2 regions of the Microbacterium sp. LjRoot205 genome follow, and region 2 is predicted to be linked to the other one. Evidence: predicted binding sites of a transcription regulator. Region 2 holds the regulator's gene; the other holds the start of a gene.
The links. Region 2 encodes LexA, which represses DNA repair genes until DNA is damaged. Its sites were predicted from a motif close to TCGAACANNTGTTCGA; they were not measured.

Region 1: AC04ME_RS12075 (HNH endonuclease signature motif containing protein) is a predicted target of LexA. The motif match lies at 3,288-3,303, and genes of this name have one in related genera.

What each region holds. Positions count from the first base shown of each region.
Region 1 covers NZ_JBGFFH010000005.1:130,789-141,718, reverse strand. Annotated here, with positions in the region: gene hemB (porphobilinogen synthase) at 1-294, shown strand, start outside; gene AC04ME_RS12080 (glutamate-1-semialdehyde 2,1-aminomutase) at 401-1,723, shown strand; gene AC04ME_RS12075 (HNH endonuclease signature motif containing protein) at 1,874-3,277, opposite strand; gene AC04ME_RS12070 (hypothetical protein) at 3,422-3,871, shown strand; gene AC04ME_RS12065 (ATP-binding cassette domain-containing protein) at 3,951-5,936, opposite strand; gene AC04ME_RS12060 (enoyl-CoA hydratase/isomerase family protein) at 6,058-7,119, shown strand; gene AC04ME_RS12055 (ABC transporter ATP-binding protein) at 7,320-9,047, shown strand; gene AC04ME_RS12050 (ABC transporter ATP-binding protein) at 9,044-10,930, shown strand, end outside.
Region 2 covers NZ_JBGFFH010000010.1:30,434-41,363, reverse strand. Annotated here, with positions in the region: gene AC04ME_RS17130 (S9 family peptidase) at 1-1,025, opposite strand, end outside; gene lexA (transcriptional repressor LexA) at 1,135-1,821, opposite strand; gene AC04ME_RS17120 (LysM peptidoglycan-binding domain-containing protein) at 2,103-2,465, shown strand; gene AC04ME_RS17115 (histidinol-phosphate transaminase) at 2,557-3,651, shown strand; gene hisB (imidazoleglycerol-phosphate dehydratase HisB) at 3,648-4,265, shown strand; gene hisH (imidazole glycerol phosphate synthase subunit HisH) at 4,262-4,903, shown strand; gene AC04ME_RS17100 (MinD/ParA family ATP-binding protein) at 4,976-6,511, opposite strand; gene priA (bifunctional 1-(5-phosphoribosyl)-5-((5-phosphoribosylamino)methylideneamino)imidazole-4-carboxamide isomerase/phosphoribosylanthranilate isomerase PriA) at 6,666-7,412, shown strand; gene AC04ME_RS17090 (SseB family protein) at 7,396-8,220, shown strand; gene AC04ME_RS17085 (DUF3626 domain-containing protein) at 8,255-9,013, shown strand; gene AC04ME_RS17080 (DUF1844 domain-containing protein) at 9,163-9,561, opposite strand; gene infC (translation initiation factor IF-3) at 9,794-10,444, shown strand; gene rpmI (50S ribosomal protein L35) at 10,518-10,712, shown strand; gene rplT (50S ribosomal protein L20) at 10,745-10,930, shown strand, end outside.

The sequences.
Region 1 (10,930 bases), on a different contig from region 2:
CGCGAGGGCGTGCGGGAGGCTGTCGTCGACGAGGAGGAGGGTGCGGACATCGTCATGGTGAAACCCGCCATGGCCTTCCTCGACGTGCTGCGTGAGGTGCGAGACACCGTGCACATTCCGGTGTGGGCATATCAGGTGTCCGGCGAGTACGCGATGATCGAGGCCGCTGCCGCGAACGGCTGGATCGATCGCCGCGCGTCGATCCTCGAGTCGCTGCTGTCGATCCGCCGCGCTGGCGCAGATGTCGTCCTGACGTACTGGGCGACAGAAGCCGCTCGCTGGCTGCGCCCCTGATCGCGCTCCGTCGACTCGGCGAGGTCGTCTGAGTCCCTCCCTCAGGTCTGCGGACTAGCCTGGAGGGGATGCCGGGAGAGCTCCGTGCATCGCTGAGGAGTGTGCTGTGACCGACCGCAATGATGACCTGTTCTCCGCTGCCCGCACGGTGATCCCCGGTGGTGTGAACTCGCCCGTGCGCGCATACGGTTCGGTCGGAGGCACGCCGCGCTTCCTCGCGTCGGCCGCGGGTGCGACGGTGACCGATGCCGCAGGCAACGAGTACGTCGACCTCGTCGCGTCGTGGGGTCCGGCCCTGCTCGGCCATGCGCAGCCTGAGGTCGTCGCCGCCGTGCAGGAGGCGGCGACTCGAGGACTCTCGTTCGGCGCCCCGACCGAGGGCGAGGTCGAACTCGCTCAGCTGATCGCAGATCGTGTGCGGTTCGGGGAGACCCGGCCCATCGAGCGAGTGCGGCTCGTCTCGACCGGCACAGAAGCGACGATGACCGCGATCCGCCTTGCCCGCGGTGCCACCGGGCGCGACCTGCTGGTCAAGTTCGCCGGCCACTACCACGGTCACTCCGACGGTCTCCTCGCCGCGGCCGGTTCCGGCGTCGCGACTCTCGCTCTGCCCGGCTCCGCGGGGGTGCCCGCGCCGATCGCCGCACAGACCCTCGTGATCGACTACAACGACCCGGGCGCGCTCGAGGCCGTCTTCGCCGAGCACGGTCCGCGCATCGCCGCGGTGATCGTCGAGGCCGCAGCCGCGAACATGGGTGTGGTTCCGCCGCTGCCAGGGTTCAACCGGCTGCTGGCCGAGACCGCACACGCTCATGGCGCGCTGTTGATCCTCGATGAGGTGCTGACGGGCTTCCGCGTGCACCCCGCAGGCTTCTGGGGGCTCCAGGCCGCGGCCGGCGAGGACTACCTGCCCGACATCTTCACGTTCGGCAAGGTCGTCGGCGGAGGAATGCCCCTGGCCGCTCTCGGTGGACGCGCTGAGGTCATGGACCTGCTGGCACCTCTCGGCCCGGTCTACCAGGCTGGCACGCTCTCGGGCAACCCGCTGTCGGTCGCCGCCGGCCTGGCGACTCTGAGGCTCGCGACCCCTGAGGTCTATGCGACCGTCGATGCCGCCGCAGCCAGGGTCTCTGGCGCCCTGGACGCCGCTCTCGCGGACGCAGGTGTCACCCACGCCGTCGCGCACGCGGGAAACCTCTTCAGCGCTTCGTTCCGCGCTTCAGCGCCTCGCAACTATGCCGAGGCCCAGGCCCAGGAGTCGTTCCGGTACGCGCCGTTCTTCCACGCGATGCGCGAGCAGGGCGTCGCGCTGCCTCCGAGCGTGTTCGAGGCCTGGTTCCTGACAGCCGCGCACGGCGAGGAAGAGCTTCAGCGCATCGAAGCGGCGCTCCCGATCGCGGCCGAGGCTGCTGCCCGCGCACAGGCGTAAGCTGCACGATCCCGCCTCATGCCGGGCGTGAGTGCTTTGCGTGAGGCACGTGCGCGTCGCGCGAAGCGTGTGTGTATCGCGTGAGGCGCGTCTGCGTCGACTGAGTCGTGTGTGCCGCTCGAGATTCGACGGACTACGGCGTGATCAACGTCAGACGAACATGACTCGTCGTGACGGTGAGTCCCGATAGGTGCGGCCGAGTGGGCTGAACCAGTCGATCGTGCCGTCGGGAAGCTGCTGCGCCGTCCAACGATGGTCGTCAGCGAGGTCTGGATGCTTGAGAGAGTGGTGCCGCGCGCACAGATGGGCGAGGTTGTGGAGCTCGGTCCGCCCGCCCTTGGCATGATCGAAAGTGTGATCGACCTGGCACCGATGCGCCGGCATCCTGCAGCCGGGGAACCGGCAGTGTTGATCTCGCGCACAGAGGAACCGCCGCATGGGTTCTGTCGGCCGGTAGGTGTCGGTCTCGACGACAAGTCCGGTCGGATCGAGGAACAACCGGGACCATCCGCCGTTGCGGCCCGCGAGATCCCGGGCGATATCGGGGTGCAGCGGCCCGTGTCCGTCGAGCTGCGCGGGGCGATCGTCGCACCCCGCGAGCGTGGTGGCGGCGACTGTGACATGGATGCGCCCCTGGATGTTGTCGAGTCCTGAGCCGTTTGCCGCGCTCGGATCGGAAGCGAGCAGGAGGTCGATCAGCAGATCTGCCCGCACCTGATCGATCGTGCGGGTGTCGGACGGGATGTGTTCGACCGTGGGGCCGGTCGGATCGGTTGTGAAAGTCCCGTCGCCGAAGATCGCGTAGTCGTCACGCGACGGGTCGTCTTGCGCGATGTCGTCCGGATAGATCGGATTCTCGCCGTCGTCCATCGGATCGAGCGTCGGCTCACGGTCGTTCCGCCCGGCGATGACGACGTGCGCGAGTCGGGTGAGCCGGTCGAGGATCGCCGTCGCGAGATGCTCGGGGAGCACGACTGTCAGCACACACAGACCGTCTCCTGCCGGGCGTACGGTGACGGTGCGCTCCGACTTCGAGCGCGCATGGCGCTCGGTGACCGTGGAGCCTGCCAGGACGGCGGCCAGCTCGCGCAGGTGCGCTCGTGTTCGCGCAGGGGTCTCCCGTTCGGCCACGATGACCGCGACCGTGTCGTACAGCGGCAGCACATCGGCATCCGCTCGCCCGTTGTTGACCGCCTCCCGGACCACTCCTGCGGCCCGCACGATCTCGCGGACATGCGCCGCCGTGATGTGGCCGGCCCTGAAAGCCGAACGCACACCGGGGTGGCTGGCGGCGAGGACGCCGGCATCGGTGAACGCGTATTCGACGCTGCCCTGAGTGAGGCGGCCCGCCGCGGAGTACTCCGCGATCATCGACCTGTGGATGGCGTCGCGGTGGAACGGGTTCTCGTCGGAGTCAGACCGGCTCAGGTGAATCCGCTCGGCAAGAAGATCGGACGCCTCGGCTTCGAGGCGTGCGATCTGTCGCCGCTTCTCGACCCACGAGTCGAGCAGCGCAGCGCGTCGCTCGAGGTCGGAATCGGTGGCGGATGTCATGCTCCGACTCTAGTAGATTTGTTCGAAGGTCGAGCAGAACATCGGAATGGAAGAAGGTGGAATCGTGGGAACCGACAACGGATCGTTGCCTTCCTGTGAACAAGACACAGACATCTGGAAGGGTGCCGCTGGCAGACTGGACGCATGGTGACGTTGCTGCTGGACCAGACGCAACTCGAGATCGTGCTCTCGCCGATCGAACGTGCGGCGAGCTTCCACCGCGACAATGTGAGGCTCGTGCGCGACACCATCACCAAGGTCCAGCTGATCGACGACGCATGGACCTGGTTGCGTGGCGTGCCGAATCCGGGAACGCACATCCCCGGAGTGCTCGCCGCCGGAACGTGGAAGGCTGCGGGCAGCGTCGACTTCGTCCTCATCCGCCGCCGACGTCCCAGCGTCGTCATCGACCTCTCCGGTGACGAGCAGTACCGACGACTGATCCTCACGACGAGGCACGGCCTCGCTCTGACCCAGGCGCTCCGACTCGATGTGTCGGATGAACCGGCAGACGTCGAGGAGATCGTGGCCACATCGCCCACGCCGGTGTCGAAGGGGAGTCGCCGTCCGGTGATCCGCCCACGGCCCGCCTGAGCGATCCGAGAACGAGCGAACGCCCTCCGCAGCCTCACGGCGCGGAGGGCGTTCGCGTCGGTGCCCTCGAGCGGTGACCTCAGGACCGGTCGTGCTCGCCCTCGTGGTGCTCGTGGTGCTCGCCCTCGTGGTGCTCGTGGTGCTGGCCCTCGTGCTGCTGGCCCTCGTGCTGCTCGCCCTCGTGCTGCTCGTGGTGCTCGCCATCGCGACCGTCGTTCGCCTCGGGAGCGGCATCCGCCTCTGTCTCCGCCTCTGCTGAGGCGTCGACTTCTCCGAGCGGGTAGTCCTTGGGCTCGTCCTCGTAGTACGCGCGTGCAGCGGCAGCGAGCATCGAGGTGACGGCAGCCGAACGGGGGTCGTCGTCGCCAGACGCTTCAGCCGTCGCGTCATCCGACGATTCGTCGGACTCGTCGGAATCGTGCGATTCGTCGGACTCGTCGGACTCGTGTGCCTCGGCGAAGAACTCGACTCCGGAGTGCTCGCCGGTGCCGTCTTCGTTCGCACTCGGGTCTGTCGCGTCAGCGACGTGACCGTCGGTGTCGTCACTGACGCGGGCGTCGGTGTCGTCGGCGGCATGAGCGTCCGGCGCGTCGGCCGGGGCGGTGCCGAAGAGGATGTCGTCGAACGACGGCTGGGCGTTCGCCGCTTCGGTGTCCGCGGGCGCCTGCGGCTCGGTCGATCCGCCTGCCGGGTCATCATCGCCGTGGGCGTCCTCGCGGCCCGCATGCGCGGCCTCCGACGCGACGTCGGCCGCATCTTCCGCGTCGTTCGCATCCGAGGCATCGGCCGCATAGCGGAGCTCCGCCGCGGCGTACTCGACGTCACGAGCCGCATCCGCCGCATCAGCTGCGTCGTCGGCCTCGGCATCCGCCGCATCAGCTGCGTCGTCGGCCTCGGCATCCGCCGCGTCGGCCTCTGCGCGGGCGGCGTCGGCCGCGTCCGCATCGGATTCGGAGAGAACCGACGCATCCGCATCGGTCGCAGCTGCATCGGACTCGGACACATCGGACCCCGCGACATCCTGAGCCTGCAGGGTCTCGGAATCGGCGTGGTCGGAGTCGGCCACGTCCGACGACTCGGATGGCGCCGCGGAATCGACGACAGGCGCTCCGGCATCCGCGACCGGCGCTGCGGAATCGACCGGCGCGGCGGTGATGGCCTGCGGCGCGAGCCTGCCGCCGCGGACGAGCTCGATGAAGACGTCCTCTAGAGTGGGGCCGCGCTGAACCAGGGTGGCGAGGGCGATGCCGGCCGATGCCGCGATGGCGCCGACGGCTCCCGCGTTGCTGCCGCGAACCGTGAGACCCGATCGGAGCACCTCGACCTCGAGGCCCGCTGCCGAGAGCGCGGACTTCAGTGCGGCACGATCCGCCGCGTCGACCACGACAGAACCGGCAGAAGGGTCGGCGAGCGTCTCGATGCCGCTCGAGAGAACGAGCTGGCCCTTCGAGAGCACGAGCACGTGGTCTGCGACCTGTTCGATCTCGCTCAGCACGTGCGAGGAGACGAGAACCGTGCGGCCCTCGTCGGCGAGGCGACGCAGAAGGAGGCGGATCCAGCGGATGCCCTCAGGGTCGAGGCCGTTGGCCGGCTCGTCGAAGACCAGAGCGCCGGGGTCGCCGAGCAGCGCGTGTGCCACGCTCAGCCGCTGACGCATTCCGAGCGAGAAGCTGCCGATGCGACCTTCGGCCTCGTGCTCGAGACCGACCAGCGAGAGGACCTCGTCGACACGCGAGAGCGGGATGCCGTTGGCCTTGGCAGCGATCGTCAGCTGGCGTGAGGCCGAGCGGCGAGGCCGATACGCGGTCTCCTCCAGGACGGAACCGATCGTGCGCAGCGGGTGACGCAGCTCTGCATGCGAGACTCCGCCGATCGTGGCGGTGCCGCTCGTGGCGCGCACCTGGCCGAGGAGGATGCGCAGGGTGGTGGTCTTGCCGGCGCCGTTCGGGCCGAGGAAAGCGGTCACGACACCGGGCTCGACTCGCGCGGAGAAGTCGGACACCGCCGTCACGTCGTTGAAGCGCTTCGTGACGTGCGTGAACTCGAGCACCTGTCCGTCGGGCATCTGCGACCTCTCGTTGCAGTGGGCAGTTCTGTCTATCCTGCCGGAAAAGCCGCAGGATCGTGCATTTACCCTACGAACGCGGCCGGATGCAAGGGTCCGTCGAGCGGGTAGCCTGGCACCCGTGACCGAATCCAGCGCCGCTTCCCGGGTCCTCGTCCGCACCGAAGGGGCCCTCGGCAGGCTGACCCTGAACCGGCCGGAAGCGATCAACGCGCTCGACCCCGGGATGATCCAGCAGCTCACCGAGGCCCTCGAGCGTTGGCGCGACGACACCGATGTGCAGATCGTCGTCATCGACGGCGCGGGCGAGCGAGGCATGTGCGCGGGGGGAGACGTTCGCGCACTGCATGGGCAGATCGTGGCCGGACGCACTGAGGAGACCGCCGAGTTCTTCCGCGCCGAGTACGCATTGAACGCGATGATCGCCGAGTACCCGAAACCCATCGTCTCCATCGCCGACGGCATCACGATGGGCGGCGGCGTCGGCCTGTCGGGTCACGCGGCCATCCGCATCGTCACCGAGCGTTCCCGGCTGGCGATGCCCGAGACGCGCATCGGATTCACCCCCGACGTCGGCGGCACGTGGCTGCTGGGGCGGATGCCAGGGCGATTCGGGGAGTACTTCGGACTCACGGGCTCGACGATGAACGGAGCGGATGCGGTGCTGCTCGGCTTCGCCGACCACTTCGTGCCGTCCGACCGGCTCGATGCGCTGCGGGAGGCGCTGGCCTATCGTGCCGACCCGACGGGGCCGGCCGAGATCGTGCTGCTGTTCGACGAGACCCCCGAGCCGTCTGCGCTCCCGGCGTCACGCGATTGGATCGACCGCGCGTTCTCGTCCGACACGGTTGCGGAGACCGTGTCGCGGCTCCGTTCTGAGGAGGCTGCGGATGCCGCGGCGACCGCGGACCTGCTCGAGAGCCTGGCACCGACCGGACTCGCCGTCACCCTCGACGCCGTCAGGGAGGCACGTCGACTCCCGAACCTGCGCGCCGCTCTCGAGGGCGAGTACCGCCGCGTGATGTGGTTCGTGACGCAGCATCCCGATCTGGTCGAGGGCATCCGCGCGCAGGTCGTCGACAAGGACCGCAATCCGAAGTGGAACCCGGCGACCATCGCCGAGCTCCCGTCGGATGCCGGTGCTGAGGCTCGGGATTTCGTGCCCGAACGCTCGCTCTTCTGAGGTATCTCGATATATCTGCGGTTGTTCGCCGCGGTGCATAAACCGCTGGCCGCGGGCCAAATGGTTCGCTGTCAGCGAAGGTCCGCCCATCGGGGGATACGAATGTCCGAAGTTCATGCCACTCTTGCTTGTGCGCGATCGTCGGCCTGCGTCCGCCCGTCGGGAGATCCGCCGATTCATCCTTCCTAGAAAGTCCGCCTGTGCTGGGAAAAATCCTCCTCCGTTATCTCGCCCGCTATAAATGGCTGCTCGCGGCCGTCCTGGTGTTCCAGTTCGCCAGCGCGCTCGCCACCCTCTACCTCCCGCGCCTGAACGAAGACATCATCAACAAGGGCGTCGCCCAGTCGGACACCGACTACATCTGGCGCACCGGTCTCTTCATGCTCGCCGTCTCGCTCGGGCAGATCATCGCCTCGGTCATCGCCACCTACTTCGCCGCCCGTGCGTCCATGGGCGCGGGCCGCGACATCCGTGCCGACGTCTTCGCCAAGGTCAGCGGATTCTCCGAGCGCGAGGTGTCGCAGTTCGGTGCAGGCTCCCTCATCACGCGCAACACGAACGACGTGCAGCAGGTGCAGATGCTCGCGATGATGGGCGCCACCATGCTCGTCACCGCGCCGCTGCTCGCGATCGGCGGCATCATCTTCGCCGTGCAGACGAACATCGGTCTGAGCTGGCTCATCGCCGTGTCCGTGCCGCTGCTGCTGATCGTCGCCGGGCTCGTCGTCAGCCGCATGGTTCCGCTGTTCCGCAGCTACCAGGGCAAGCTCGACACCGTGAACCGCGTGCTGCGCGAGCAGCTCACCGGCGTGCGCGTCGTGCGGGCCTTCGTCCGGGAGAACATCGAAGAAGAGCGCTTCCGCGGAGCCAACACCGACATCATGGTGGTCGGCCGCAAGGTCGGCTCGCTGTTCGTGCTGCTGTTCCCGCTGTTCATGCTAATCCTCAACGTCACGATCGTGGCAGTCGTGTGGTTCGGCGGCATCGAGGTCAACAGCGGCACGGTGCAGGTCGGCACGATCTTCGCGTTCATGCAGTACATCGGTCAGATCATGGGCGGCGTCATCATGGCCAGCTTCATGGCGATCATGATCCCGCGCGCCGCGGTCTCGGCCGAGCGCATCGGCGAGGTCCTCGACACGCAGTCGAGCATGGAGCGTCCGGCGAACGGCGTCACCGACTTCCCGACGCCCGGCTCGGTCGCCTTCGGCGACGTCGAGTTCACCTACCCCGGGGCCGACTCTCCCGTGCTCAAGGGCATCAGCTTCGCTGCAGAGCCCGGCGAGACCGTCGCGATCGTGGGGTCGACCGGTGCGGGCAAGACGACACTCGTGTCGTTGATCCCGCGACTCTTCGACGTCTCGGGCGGAGCCGTCTTCGTCGGCGGCACGGATGTCCGCAAGGCGGATGTCGAATCGCTCTGGGCGACGATCGGTCTCGTTCCGCAGCGCCCGTTCCTCTTCACCGGCACGGTGGCGTCGAACCTCCGCTACGGCAGAGAGGACGCGACCGACGAAGAGCTCTGGCATGCCCTCGAGATCGCACAGGGCCGCGACTTCGTCGAGGAGATGCCGCAGGGCCTCGAATCGCGCATCACGCAGGGCGGCACGAACGTCTCGGGCGGACAGCGTCAGCGTCTGGCGATCGCCCGCGCGATCGTGCGTCAGCCGCAGATCCTGGTGTTCGACGACTCGTTCTCGGCTCTCGACCTCACCACCGACGCCCGATTGAGGCAGGCGCTATGGCGTGAGCTGCCGCACGTGACCAAGATCGTGGTCGCGCAGCGCGTCTCGTCCATCACCGATGCGAACCGCATCGTCGTGCTCGAAGGGGGCACCATGGTCGGCGTCGGCACGCACGAGGAGCTCCTCGAGACGAGCACCACGTACCGAGAGATCGTCGAATCGCAGCTGGGGGTGGACGCATGAGCGAGCAGAACACGCCCCAGACCCGCCGCGGTCGTGCAGCCAAGGCGACGGCCGCGACCACTGCGGTCGAGCCCGAGATGACCGAAGAAGAGAAGTACGAAGCCGAGCTCGCCGAGAAGGCGCGCCAGGACGGCGGCGGCTGGGACAGCGTCGCACCCGGCAAGGCCGACAACTTCGGCAAGAGCTTCGGTCGGATGATCGGGCTGCTCAAGCCGTCGGCCGTGTGGTTCATCCTCGTGTCGATCGCCGGCGCCGTCGGCGTCGTGCTGACGGTCGCCGCGCCGAAGGTGCTCGGCGAGGCCACGAACCTCATCTACAAGGGCTTCATCTCGGTGCAGCTCGCGCAGGCGAACGGGGACTTCCCCGGATTCCCCGCCGGCACCCCGCAGGACGATGTCGTCGCCGCGCTCCGTCAGGGCGGGCAGGACGACTTCGCCAACCAGGTCGAGGCTCTCGGCAGCTTCAGGGTCGGTGACGGAGTCGACTTCGACGCGCTGCGCTGGGTCATCATCGCCGTGCTGGCGATCTACATCACCGCCGCCTTCCTCAGCTGGCTCCAGGGCTACGTGATCAACGTCATCATGGTCCGCACCATGTGGCGCCTTCGCGAAGCGGTCGAGGCGAAGATCAACCGCCTGCCCCTGTCGTACTTCGACAAGGTGCAGCGCGGAGACCTGATCTCCCGGGTGACCAACGACATCGACAACATCACGCAGACCATGCAGCAGTCGCTGTCCGGTGCGATCACGGCCGTTCTCACCGTTGTGGGAGTGCTCGTGCTGATGTTCTCGATCTCGTGGCAGCTCGCGCTGGTCGCGCTGGTCGCGCTCCCGCTCATGGGTGTGATCTTCGGTGTCATCGGCCCTCGGTCGCAGAAGGCCTTCGGCACCCAGTGGCGCAAGGTCGGTCGCCTGAACGCCCGCGTCGAGGAGGCTTTCTCCGGCCACGCGCTGGTCAAGGTCTTCGGTCGCGAGCAGGATGCGCTGGAGAAGTTCAAGGACGAGAACGAGGAGCTGTTCCAGGCGAGCTTCAAGGCGCAGTTCCTCTCCGGCATCATCATGCCGGCGATGACCTTCGTCGGCAGTCTCACCTATGTGGGCATCGCCGTGCTCGGCGGTCTCATGGTCGCGAGCGGGCAGCTGCGTCTCGGAGACGTGCAGGCGTTCATCCAGTACTCGCAGCAGTTCACGCAGCCGCTGTCGGAGCTCGGTGGAATGGCCGCGGTCGTGCAGTCGGGAACGGCGTCGGCCGAGCGGGTGTTCGAGCTGCTCGACACCGAAGAGCAGGAGGCCGACGCCGCAGATGCTCCGAAGCTCGCCGACGGCAAGGGCGTCGTGGAGTTCGAGAACGTCGCGTTCTCGTACACGCCCGAGCGTCCGCTCATCAGAGACCTCTCTTTCCGGGTCGAGCCCGGTCAGACGGTCGCGATCGTCGGTCCGACCGGAGCGGGCAAGACGACGCTCGTCAACCTGATCATGCGGTTCTACGAACTGAACGGCGGGCGGATCCTGCTCGACGGTCAGGACATCTCCGAGGTCACGCGCGAGCAGCTGCGCTCACGCACCGGCATGGTGCTGCAGGACCCGTGGCTGTTCGCCGGCAGCATTCGCGAGAACATCCGATACGGACGCTCCACGGCGACCGACGACGAGGTTCTCGAGGCGGCGAAGGCGACGTATGTCGATCGCTTCGTGCGCTCCCTCCCCGAGGGCTACGACACGGTGCTCGACGAGGACGCGTCGAACGTCTCGGCGGGTGAGCGTCAGCTGATCACGATCGCGCGAGCGTTCGTCGCTCAGCCGTCGATCCTGATCCTCGACGAGGCGACGTCGGCGGTCGACACCCGCACCGAGGTGCTGCTGCAGCACGCGATGGCGGCGTTG
Region 2 (10,930 bases):
TCTATGTCGCCGGAGTCGACGTCGACGCACCAGACACCTGGCGCGGTCGTCGAGCTGTTGCCGGAGAGGAGCACTCGGGTGCCTGCGACATCGTCGATGCTGACATGGCCGTCGGCGGGAACGGGGATGCGGTGGGCACCGCCGTCCCGCTCGATGACGTCCACCTCGTCGCGTCCGTTCGTGCGCACCGCCACGATGCGACCGTCGGCGAGCGGTCGATACCAGCGATTGCCGAGCACCCAGAGTCCGTACCCCGTGTCGGCGTCCGTGTCGGCGATCCGCTCTGCGGGACCGACCGCTTCGCGGCCGTCGACGCGCTGTCGGTGCAGCGCCCAGCGACCGGTCGGGTCGTCCGAGTACAGGATCTCGCCGTCGTCCGTCCACTCCGGCTGGAGGGCGGCTCGCGTGGGCAGCTCCGTCCGGCCGGCGCCGTCGGAGAGCACCAGCGACGCGTGCTGCCACGGCATCCGTTCGCCCGACCATTCGACCCACGCGGCGCGAGTCCCGTCGGGAGACAGCGCAGGATGCGCGTAGAACGACTCTCCCTCCACGAGCACCTTCAGCAGCGTCGGATCGTCGGAGGCCGACCCGTCTGTCGGGATCTCGACGATGCCGCGCTGGTGCGGGGCGACCGAGAGGTCCTCCCGCACCGCGAACAGTCGCCCGTTCTGCAGGCGCAGGCCGCCATGTGCCGGCCCCGCGGGAGTCAGGGGCATCGGGGCGCCACCGCGGGGCATCCGATGCACACGCTGATCCTTGGCCTCGACGAAGAACAGTGTCCCCTCGGCATCCGCCGTCCACGCCCCTCCGCCGTACTCGTGCACGCGCGACCGTGCACTCCAGGGCGCGGGGAGGATCTCGGCGCCGCTGGAACTTCGTACCGTCAGGCGACCGCCCTCGGCAGGCACCGACTCGCCCCACCAGATGTCATCGCCGACGAAGGCGGCGCCGTCGATCCTCGGAGACGACGCGGCGATCCGGTCGGGAGTGAACGGAGAGGGCCAGGTACCGAACGGCGACGACATGGTTCGAGCCTATGGCGCACCGGCTCACGGCGTCACACAGGGTGGGTTTCGGGCCAGGCGACGAGGTCTCCGAGAATGCACGATTCCGGAGGCTCGTGTGCGGAGAGGGTCAGACGGAGCGGAGCACCGCGACGATCTTGCCGAGCACGACGGCCTCGTCGCCGAGGATCGGCTCGAAAGCGGAGTTCCGAGGCAGCAGCCACGTGTGGCCGTCTCGTTGCCGGAGTACCTTGACGGTGGCCTCGCCGTCGAGCATGGCGGCCACGATCTCACCGTTCTCTGCGCTGTTCTGCGAACGGACGACGACCCAGTCGCCATCGCAGATCGCGGCGTCGATCATCGACTCGCCCGACACCTTGAGCATGAACAGGTCGCCCTTGCCGACGAGCTGACGGGGGAGCGGGAAGATCTCCTCGACCTGCTGGTCGGCGGTGATCGGAACGCCGGCGGCGATGCGCCCGACGAGGGGAACCAGTGCGGCGTCTCCGACGGGCGTCGCCACATCGGCAGGGTTCTCACCGCTCGCGCCGGGGAGGTCGATGAGCACCTCCATCGCGCGGGTCTTTCCCGGATCGCGGCGCAGATATCCGCTGAGCTCGAGCTGACCCAGCTGATGAGTCACGCTGGACAGCGACTTGAGTCCGACGGCGTCGCCGATTTCGCGCATGCTCGGCGGGTAGCCGTAGTGACTGATCGACGTCTGGATGACCTCGAGGATCGCCATCTGCTTCGGGCTCAGGCTCTTCCGGCGACGAGTGCGCGGGGCGTCGGCCTCGGGGGCGGAGTTGTCGCTCATGGTGCTCCTCAGGTGTGCGATCCGGCGTCTCAGTTCGAATGTCGGAGGCCCGTGATGGGGTGTTCCTATCGAAACCGTATCCGAGAAACGCGACGATGTGGAAGATCTGTTCGAGCGTGTCGGCCGATTCTCGCACTTCTGTTTCGAAGAACGCTTGACAGATGTTCGAATTCGAAGATAACTTCGGTACGTAGCTTCGCATCCCCGGCTCCCGGCCGAGGCGTGGATGCGAACGCTACGCCAACTTCACCGCCCACGCGGTAGATGCAGAGGAGCACGACATGAGCACCATCACCTTCAGCAGTGCAGCAGTCCTTCCGGCTCGTCCGGCGACGCGGCTCCGGCTGACGGCGCGTGGTCGACGCGTCGTGCTCGCCGTCGCAGCGGTGCCCCTCGCCGTCGGAATCGCCTTCGCGGCGATCAGCGGCGGCAGCGCGATGGCCTCGGGTGAGCAGACGGCGACGGCGACGTTCGCGACCGTGACCGTGATGCCGGGCGACACTCTCTGGTCGATCGCAGAGGGCATCGCGCCCGAGGCCGATCCGCGCGACGTGATCGGCGACATCACACGGCTGAACCTGCTGCGCGGCGGGGAGCTGCAGATCGGTCAGGAGCTGGCGATTCCGGCGCAGTATTCGGAGTGAGCCCGACTCCGCCCGATTCGTGGAGCGAGGCGGGGGAGTTCCCGTTCACACTCGGTCTCGACGGGCATTCATGGGGCGAACGCGGCCTACCATGGGAAGGGTGACTGCATCACTCGACGACCTGCCACTTCGCGACGACCTCCGGGGGCTCACGCCGTACGGAGCGCCTCAAGCGCCTCTCCCGATCGCACTGAACGTCAACGAGAACACGCATCCGGTTCCGGACGCCGTGGCCAGCGACATCCTCGATGACATCGCGGTCGCGCTCCGAGACGTCAACCGCTACCCGGATCGCGAGTTCACCACGCTGCGCGAGGGGTTCGCCGAGTACCTCGGCCACGGTCTCGAGGCGGATCAGATCTGGGCGGGCAACGGGTCGAATGAGGTCCTTCAGCACATCCTGCAGGCATTCGGGGGGCCGGGTCGTACGGCGTTCAGCTTCAGCCCGACCTACTCGATGTACCCGCTGATCTCGAAGGGGACCGGGGCGCGGTGGGTCGCCGGCGCCAGGCAGCCCGACTATACGATCACGCCCGAAGAGGCGGCGGCCCAGGTCAGGGATGTCGACCCCGATGTCATCCTCCTGTGCTCCCCGAACAACCCGACGGGCACACCGCTCGGTCTTGACGTGGTCGAAGCGGTCTACGAGGCATCGACGGGGATCGTGGTCGTCGACGAGGCCTACCAGGAGTTCGCGCCGCGCGAGGCGGCCTCCGCCCTGACACTGCTCGACGGACGCCCTCGGCTCGCCGTGTCTCGCACCATGAGCAAGGCCTTCGCGTTCGCGGGTGCTCGCGTGGGCTACCTCGCCGCCGATCCCGCCTTCATCGACGCCCTGAGGCTCGTGCGTCTGCCGTACCACCTCAGCGCTCTCACTCAGGCGGCGGCGGTGGCCGCACTGCGCAACTCCGACGTGATGCTGGGCATGGTCGAGGAGATCGTCGAGCAGCGGGATCGCATCTCGGCGACGCTCGAGGCCCTCGGCTACACGCCGCACGAGTCGTGGTCGAACTTCGTCCTCTTCGGGGGCGTGGCAGAGCCTCAGAAGATCTGGCAGCAGCTGTACGACCGGGGAGTGCTGATACGCGACGTCGGGATCCCCGGACACCTCCGCGTCACCGCAGGCACCGAGGCGGAGACCACCGCGTTCCTCGATGCCCTCGCCTCGATAGGATCGGCTTCATGAGCACCCCCGCCCAGATCTCCCGCACCGCCACGCGTGTGCGCAGCACGTCGGAGTCCACCGTCGAGCTCGAGCTGAACCTCGACGGCACCGGTGCGAGCCGCATCGACACGTCGGTGCCGTTCTTCGACCACATGCTGACGGCGTTCGCGAAGCACTCTCTCACCGACCTCACCGTGCGCGCATCCGGAGACACGCAGATCGACGCCCACCACACCGTCGAAGACATCTCCATCGTGCTCGGTCAGGCGATCCGCGAGGCGCTCGGCGACAAGTCCGGGATCTCCCGTTACGGCGACGCGCTGGTCCCGCTCGACGAGGCGCTCGCCCAGGCCGTCGTCGACATCTCGGGGCGCCCCTACCTGGTTCACACGGGAGAGCCCGCCGGTTTCGAGCACCACCTCATCGGGGGCCACTTCACCGGGTCGCTGGTGCGCCACTCCTTCGAGGCGATCACGTTCAACGCCGGGCTGACGGTGCACGTGCGCGTCCTCGGTGGCCGTGACCCCCACCACATCGCTGAGGCCGAGTTCAAGGCGTTCGCTCGAGCATTCCGCCAGGCCAAAGCGCTCGACCCCCTGGTCGACGGCATCCCGTCGACGAAGGGTGCGCTGTGAGCTCGGCACCCAGGGTCGCCGTCTTCGACTACGAATCGGGCAACGTCCACTCGGCGGTGAAGGCTCTCGTCGCGGCGGGTGCGGACGCCGTGCTGACGCGCGATCGCAAAGAGGCGCTCGAGGCCGACGGTCTCGTGGTGCCCGGCGTCGGCGCGTTCCAAGCCGTCCGAGACGCGCTCTACGCGCACGGCGGCGACGAGATCATCGACCGTCGCCTCGCAGGCGGACGCCCCGTCCTCGGCATCTGCGTCGGGATGCAGGTTCTCTTCGCACACGGCGTCGAACGCGGGCATGATGCCGAGGGCCTCGGCGAGTGGCCCGGAGCGGTCACCGAACTCAACGCGCCCGTGCTTCCGCACATGGGGTGGAACACCGTCGAGCCGGGCGCCGACTCCGTGCTGTTCAAAGGCATCGAGAACGAGCGCTTCTACTTCGTGCACTCGTACGCCGCGCAGTCGTGGGAGCTCGATGTCATCCCGCCGTTCCCACAGCCCGTGCTCACCTGGTCGACCTACGGAGACCCGTTCCTCGCCGCCGTCGAGAACGGACCGCTCTCGGCGACGCAGTTCCACCCGGAGAAGTCGGGAGAGGCAGGAATCCAGCTGCTCCGCAACTGGGTCGACAGCCTCCGGTCGTGACGAGCGATACCGGGCGCCCCGGATCGAGAGCCCGTCGCACAGCTGCGCGTCGGTGACCGCCCGCGGGGCTGCTCAGAAACCGCGCGCGACCGCGGCTGCGGCCGAGAGCCAGGATCGCTGCGTCGGTGCCGCGAGTGCCCGAAGGCGCAGGTGGCCGTCGACCATCTCGCGGTCGAAGGGAATGCCGACGACTTCGCGCGCGAGAGGCTGGTAACCCGCGATCACGTCCGTCACCTCGGCCGGTGACGCCTTCGGATCGGCCTGGCTGACGATGACCACCGATTCCCGCGCGAGCCGCGCCGAGCGCTCGTCGCGGTCCTCGAGCGCCTCAAGCAGCAGGGCCCCGGCTTCGGCATGGTCATCGCGTGTCGTCGTCGCGACGACGATCTGGTCGGCGAGGTCGATCATCCGCAGCCACATGGGATCGGATTCGTCGTTGCCCGAGTCGATGATGATCAGGCGATAGAACTTGGCCGCGATCGCGTGGATGGAGTCGACGTCGGTGGGCCGGAGCCGGTTCTCGTGCGCGAGTCGGATCGGCTTCGACCGCAGGACATCGTATTTCTCCTGAGGCTGGTGGTGCACGAAGTGCGCGAGGTCCGCAGACTGTCCCTGGGCTCCGAGCAGACGCTGCGTCTGCGGAAGCAGTTCAAGCAGTGTGCGGTCGTGAGCCCCGGTCTCGGTGCGCCAGCCGAGCGTGCCGCGGGTCTGGTTGTTGTCCCATGCCAGTACGCCGGCTCCGCCGTACTGAGCGAAGACCGCTGACAGCAGCACGGTGGCCGGTGTCTTTCCCGCCCCGCCCTTTCCGTTGACGACCGCGACGGTGCGGGGTCCCGGCCAGTGACGGCTTACAGCGTGCTCGTCGTCGCGCACGGCTCGCTCGCGGGCGTTGGGTCCGAGGGAGAATCCGACGCGATTGAGCAGCCCGCGCCCGCCCTGTCGCGCGGGCTCCTCGCGGCGCTCCTCCTGCAGGAACGAGCGTCGTCCTACACCCTGCTCACGCTGCTGACGGCGCGATGATGCCGAAGACGCCGACTCGGCCGCAGCGGCGTTCGGTGCCGGCGGGGGCGCGGTGGTCGGCGCCGGCAGCGGCGGGGTGGGCGGGACGCCGGGGGTCTGGTGCTGCGGCACGCCATTCGCCGGGGTCGGCGTCGACGTCGGCGGGATGTTCGGGGCAGGGGCAGGGGCAGGGGCAGGGGCAGGGGCAGGGGCAGGGGCAGGGATCGGCGCCGCAGGGCTCGCCGCGGAACGGGCGTCAGTACCGGGAGCGGCAGGGCTCTGCGGCCCCGCCCACGCAGCGGGAGGCGGTCCGGGAACCGAGGGGGCTGCAGGCGGTCGGGAGATCGGGTCGGAGGGGCTGACCGCTCGGGGAGTGCCGGCCGGCGGAGTCTCGGCAGATGCTGCCGCCCACGCCGCCGCCGCGGCTGCGCGCGTCCCGGGCAGGGGCGGGCTCGACGGCGCGTCGCCGTTCAGCGGTCGCTGGCGTGCATGGTCGGGATTCCCTTCCGGTGCGACCGGCCGCTGCGCGCCGTCATCCGGAGTCTCGGGAGGCAGCGCATTCCCGCGCCGCAGGGGTCCGCCTCCTCGCGGTTCCGCATCGCGCACCATGCAACATCTCCTCACCGACCGAACAGGGGCGTCATCGAGGCTACCGCGTGGCACACGATGTTCTCAGCCGTCATCGTTTTGGAGCGGGCGGATGCGCGGGCTAGTGTCGATTCTCGTGCCGGTGAATCGGCTCTCCATCTCACCTGAGGACGTCATGAACGACTTCGCGCAGTCTCCCTCTCTCACTCTGCTCCCCGCCGTCGATGTCGCCGGCGGCAAGGCAGTCCGTCTCACCCAAGGTGAAGCCGGCACCGAGACCAGTTACGGCGACCCGCTCGACGCCGCGGGGGAGTGGGTCGCGCAGGGCGCGCAGTGGATCCACCTCGTCGACCTCGATGCCGCCTTCGGTCGCGGCAGCAACGCCCCGATCCTCCGCAAGGTCATCAAGCAGTTCAAGAACGTCAACGTCGAGCTGTCCGGCGGCATCCGTGACGATGCGACGCTCGAAGCGGCTCTCGAGAGCGGCGCGACACGGATCAACCTCGGCACGGCCGCGCTCGAGAACCCGGAGTGGGCTGCCGACGTGATCGGCCGCTTCGGCGAGGCGATCGCCGTGGGACTCGACGTCCGCGGCACGACGCTGGCCGCACGCGGCTGGACGAAGGAAGGCGGCGACCTCTGGGAGGTGCTCGAGCGCCTCGAGGATGCCGGTTGCAGCCGCTACGTCGTGACCGACGTCACGAAGGACGGAACGCTCAAGGGCCCGAACCTCGAGCTGCTCCGCGAGGTCACCGCCCGCACGCCGAAGCCTGTCGTGGCCTCCGGGGGCATCTCGAGCCTCGACGACATCGCCGCGCTTCGCGAGCTGGTGCCGCTGGGTGTCGAAGGTGCGATCGTCGGCAAGGCGCTCTACGCCGGCGCCTTCACGTTGGCTGAGGCTCTGGATGTCGCAGGGGACTGACGACGCCTGCAGCCCCGGCTCACAGGGCCACGGCTCACAGGATCATGCCTCGCCGAAGCAGGGAGACTCCGCAGGTGTGCCCTGGGAGGGGCGCAGCTTCGAGTCGAATCCGCATGCGGGGGATGACGGCTCCGCGGACCCGGCGCTTCTCGACGCCCTCCTGCGATTCCGTGCAGGTGAGGGCGCTCAGAGCGAGGTCGTCGACGCGTTCCGCACGGCACGGGTGCTGATACCTCTGGTCGCCGAGAAGGGCGAAGAGGGCGTCGCCCCCAGCGGTCTCGCGGTCGACAAGACGCAGGAGCTCTCCATCGTGACGGTGGCTGCGCCGGACGGTCGCCGGGTGCAGCCGGTGTTCTCCTCGGTCGAGGCGATGCAGCGCTGGGACGCCACGGCGCGACCGATTCCGGTCGACGCAACGCGCGCCGCACTCGCGGCGTCCGCGGACGACACCGACCTCATCGTGCTCGATCCGACCTCCGACACCGAGTTCGTCATCCGTCGCCCGGCAGTGTGGGCGATCGCGCAGGGGCACGGCTGGGAGCCGAGCTTCCTGTCTCCCGAGGTGTTCGGCGCCCTCCAGGCGAGCGTCGCGCACGAACTCGCGGTGATCGATGTCGCAGTCGCCGCCGGCGACCCGGATGCGCGCCTGCGCGGGCCAGAGCTCATCGTCATCCTCGAGCTGGTCGACGGCCTCGAACGCGAAGTGCTCGACGCCGTGCTCGCCCGCCTCGCACAACGCTGGGCGGCGGACGACCGCATCGCCGTGCTCGCCGACTCGCTGACCGTCAAGCTCCGTCGTTCGGCCTGACCGGAGCAGCGCACCCCATCGCTAGGGTTGCTGCATGCCCGTCGCCGTCCTCCTGCACTTCCATCCGGATTGGCCCTTTCGAGACGGCACGGTCATGGATGCGATGGCGAGGGACGGCCGGTATCGTTCACAGTTCGAGACGGGGACGTCGAACGGCGGGCTCACTGCGCATCGGCAAGGCGATCGGTGGCGTTGGGAGAGCCGTCTGTTCGACGGGAGATACGACGCCGGCGCGCCCCACGCGAGACCCGTGTACGGCGCGCTCGACCTCGGCGACGCGCACGGAGCATCCCCACGATTCGGGTCGTCGTTCGTCCGGCTCCGCCCCGAGGCGGCTGCGCGTGCCACGTTCTGCTACCCGGACTCGGTCTTCGAGCCCGACGGCGTCGTCGACCTCCATGGCGTCGACGCTCTGGTCGAGCAGATGCGATCGGGTGACCTCGACCCGCTGGACCGCTACGTCGAGGCGCACGTTCACGGGGGAGTCGACTTCGCGGTGGATGTCGAGGAGATCGTCCTCGACCCCTGCTTTCGCGACTCCGACGCACATGCCGCCGCCGCTCGGCTCGCAGCGGTCGACTTCCATCCCGGTTTCAGGGCTGACACGGCCGCCCTCGATCCGAGGTATCGCGGAGCCGAGTACGTCGACCTGGCGAGGAGTCTGTCGGACGAACTGACGCCCGACGTGGTCGGAGCGGCAGCGCGCTCCGGCATCCATGAGCCGCAGGCGCTGAAGCGGGTCTGGCATCTGCTGGCACGTTTCGGACGCAGTCCATCGCATGCGCCCCACTGATTCGTGTGTCGTCGTGGTGCGCGCCGCCGACCGGACCATCTGGGAACCCTGCGACGGAGCCCGCGATGCTCCTGGAACCCGGACCGCAGCATTCTGACGCTCAGGTCATCTGCGTCCCACGGGATCCAGGAGCCCGCCACACGCGGTGACTAGTTGACCGGCCCGGTCCACTTCTCGCCCGGACCCTTGCCGATCGGGTCGGGGATCGTCGATGCCTCGCGGAACGCGAGCTGCAGTGAGCGCAGCCCGTCACGCAGGGAGCGTGCGTGCATGTCGCTGATCTCCGGCGCGCCGGCGGTGATGAGACCGGCCAGAGAGTTGATGAGCTTGCGAGCTTCGTCGAGATCGAGCTGCTCTGCCGCGTGCGGGTCGTCGGCGAGGCCGAGCTTGACGGCTGCCGCGCTCATGAGATGCACGGCTGCGGTGGTGATGACCTCCACCGCCGGAACGTCTGCGATGTCCCGGGTGGCGGAAGATGCCGCCTCCTCCTGCCGTGCCCAGCGCTCTTCGCGCTCGCGTGCAGCCTCGTCCGATGCCTGGTTCGTCACTTCGCCTTGCCTTCTGTTAGACTGTGTCGGGCTCCGGAGCGTCATGCTCCGGTACGAAAGAGGATTCACTTCCCACCCGCGCTTGCCGTTCCAGGCTACCGGGTCTTGCACTCCACCGGATCGCGTCGTGAGACTGATCCGGCAGGCAGGGTGCATAGCCGGCGTCTGACTGCCGGTGGGTGGGGGACGATTCTGATTTCGCCCGGGATGCTGACTGCGTCCTGGTGGCTGAATCCCATCGTCTAAGGAGTTACGCATCAGCGATCCCCGCACCAATGAGCGCATCCGCGTCCCCGAGGTCCGCCTCGTCGGCCCCGCGGGTGAGCAGATCGGCGTCGTCCGCATCGAGGCGGCGCTGCGCCTTGCGCAGGAAGCCGACCTCGACCTCGTCGAGGTCGCACCGAACTCGAAGCCGCCCGTGGTCAAGATCATGGACTACGGCAAGTTCAAGTACGAAGCCGCCCAGAAGGAGAAGGAAGCTCGCCGCAACCAGGCGAACACCATTCTCAAGGAGGTCCGCTTCCGACTGAAGATCGAGGCGCACGACTACACGACCAAGCTCAAGCGCGCCGAGGGCTTCCTGAAGGCCGGCGACAAGGTCAAGGCCATGATCCTGTTCCGCGGCCGCGAGCAGTCGCGTCCCGAGCAGGGTGTCCGTCTTCTCCGCAAGTTCGCCGAGGACGTCGCCGAGCTCGGAACCGTCGAGTCGAACCCGACCATCGACGGTCGCAACATGGTGATGATCGTGGCTCCGCTCAAGAGCAAGTCCGAGGCCAAGCAGGAGCAGAACGCGGTTCGCGACGCCCAGCGCGCAGCGAACAAGCAGGCCGCCCGCGAAGCCAAGAGCGACACCGATGCCCCGGCCGAGGCCGCAGCGGAGTAACTCCCGCCCCCCAGACTCCCGCACCGCGGGTTGACACCGTCGCCTGAGAAGGCGCCATACGAAGGAAGAGAAGATGCCGAAGCAGAAGACCCACTCGGGTGCTAAGAAGCGCTTCAAGATCACCGGCAGCGGCAAGCTGAAGAAGCAGCAGGCCGGTATGCGCCACAACCTCGAGCACAAGTCGAGCCGGCGCACCCGTCGTCTGAACCAGGACCAGGTGCTCTCGAAGGCTGACACCAAGACGGCCAAGAAGCTTCTCGGCCGCTGACGCGCCCGACGCACGAATAGGAACACAGGAAAATGGCAAGAGTCAAGCGGGCGGTAAACGCCCACAAGAAGCGTCGGGTCATCCTCGAGCGCGCAAAGGGTTACCGCGGTCAGCGTTCGCGCCTGTACCGCAAGGCCAAAGAGCAGGTCATCCACTCGCTGGTCTACTCGTACCGTGACCGTCGCAAGCGCAAGGGCGACTTCCGTCGTCTCTGGATC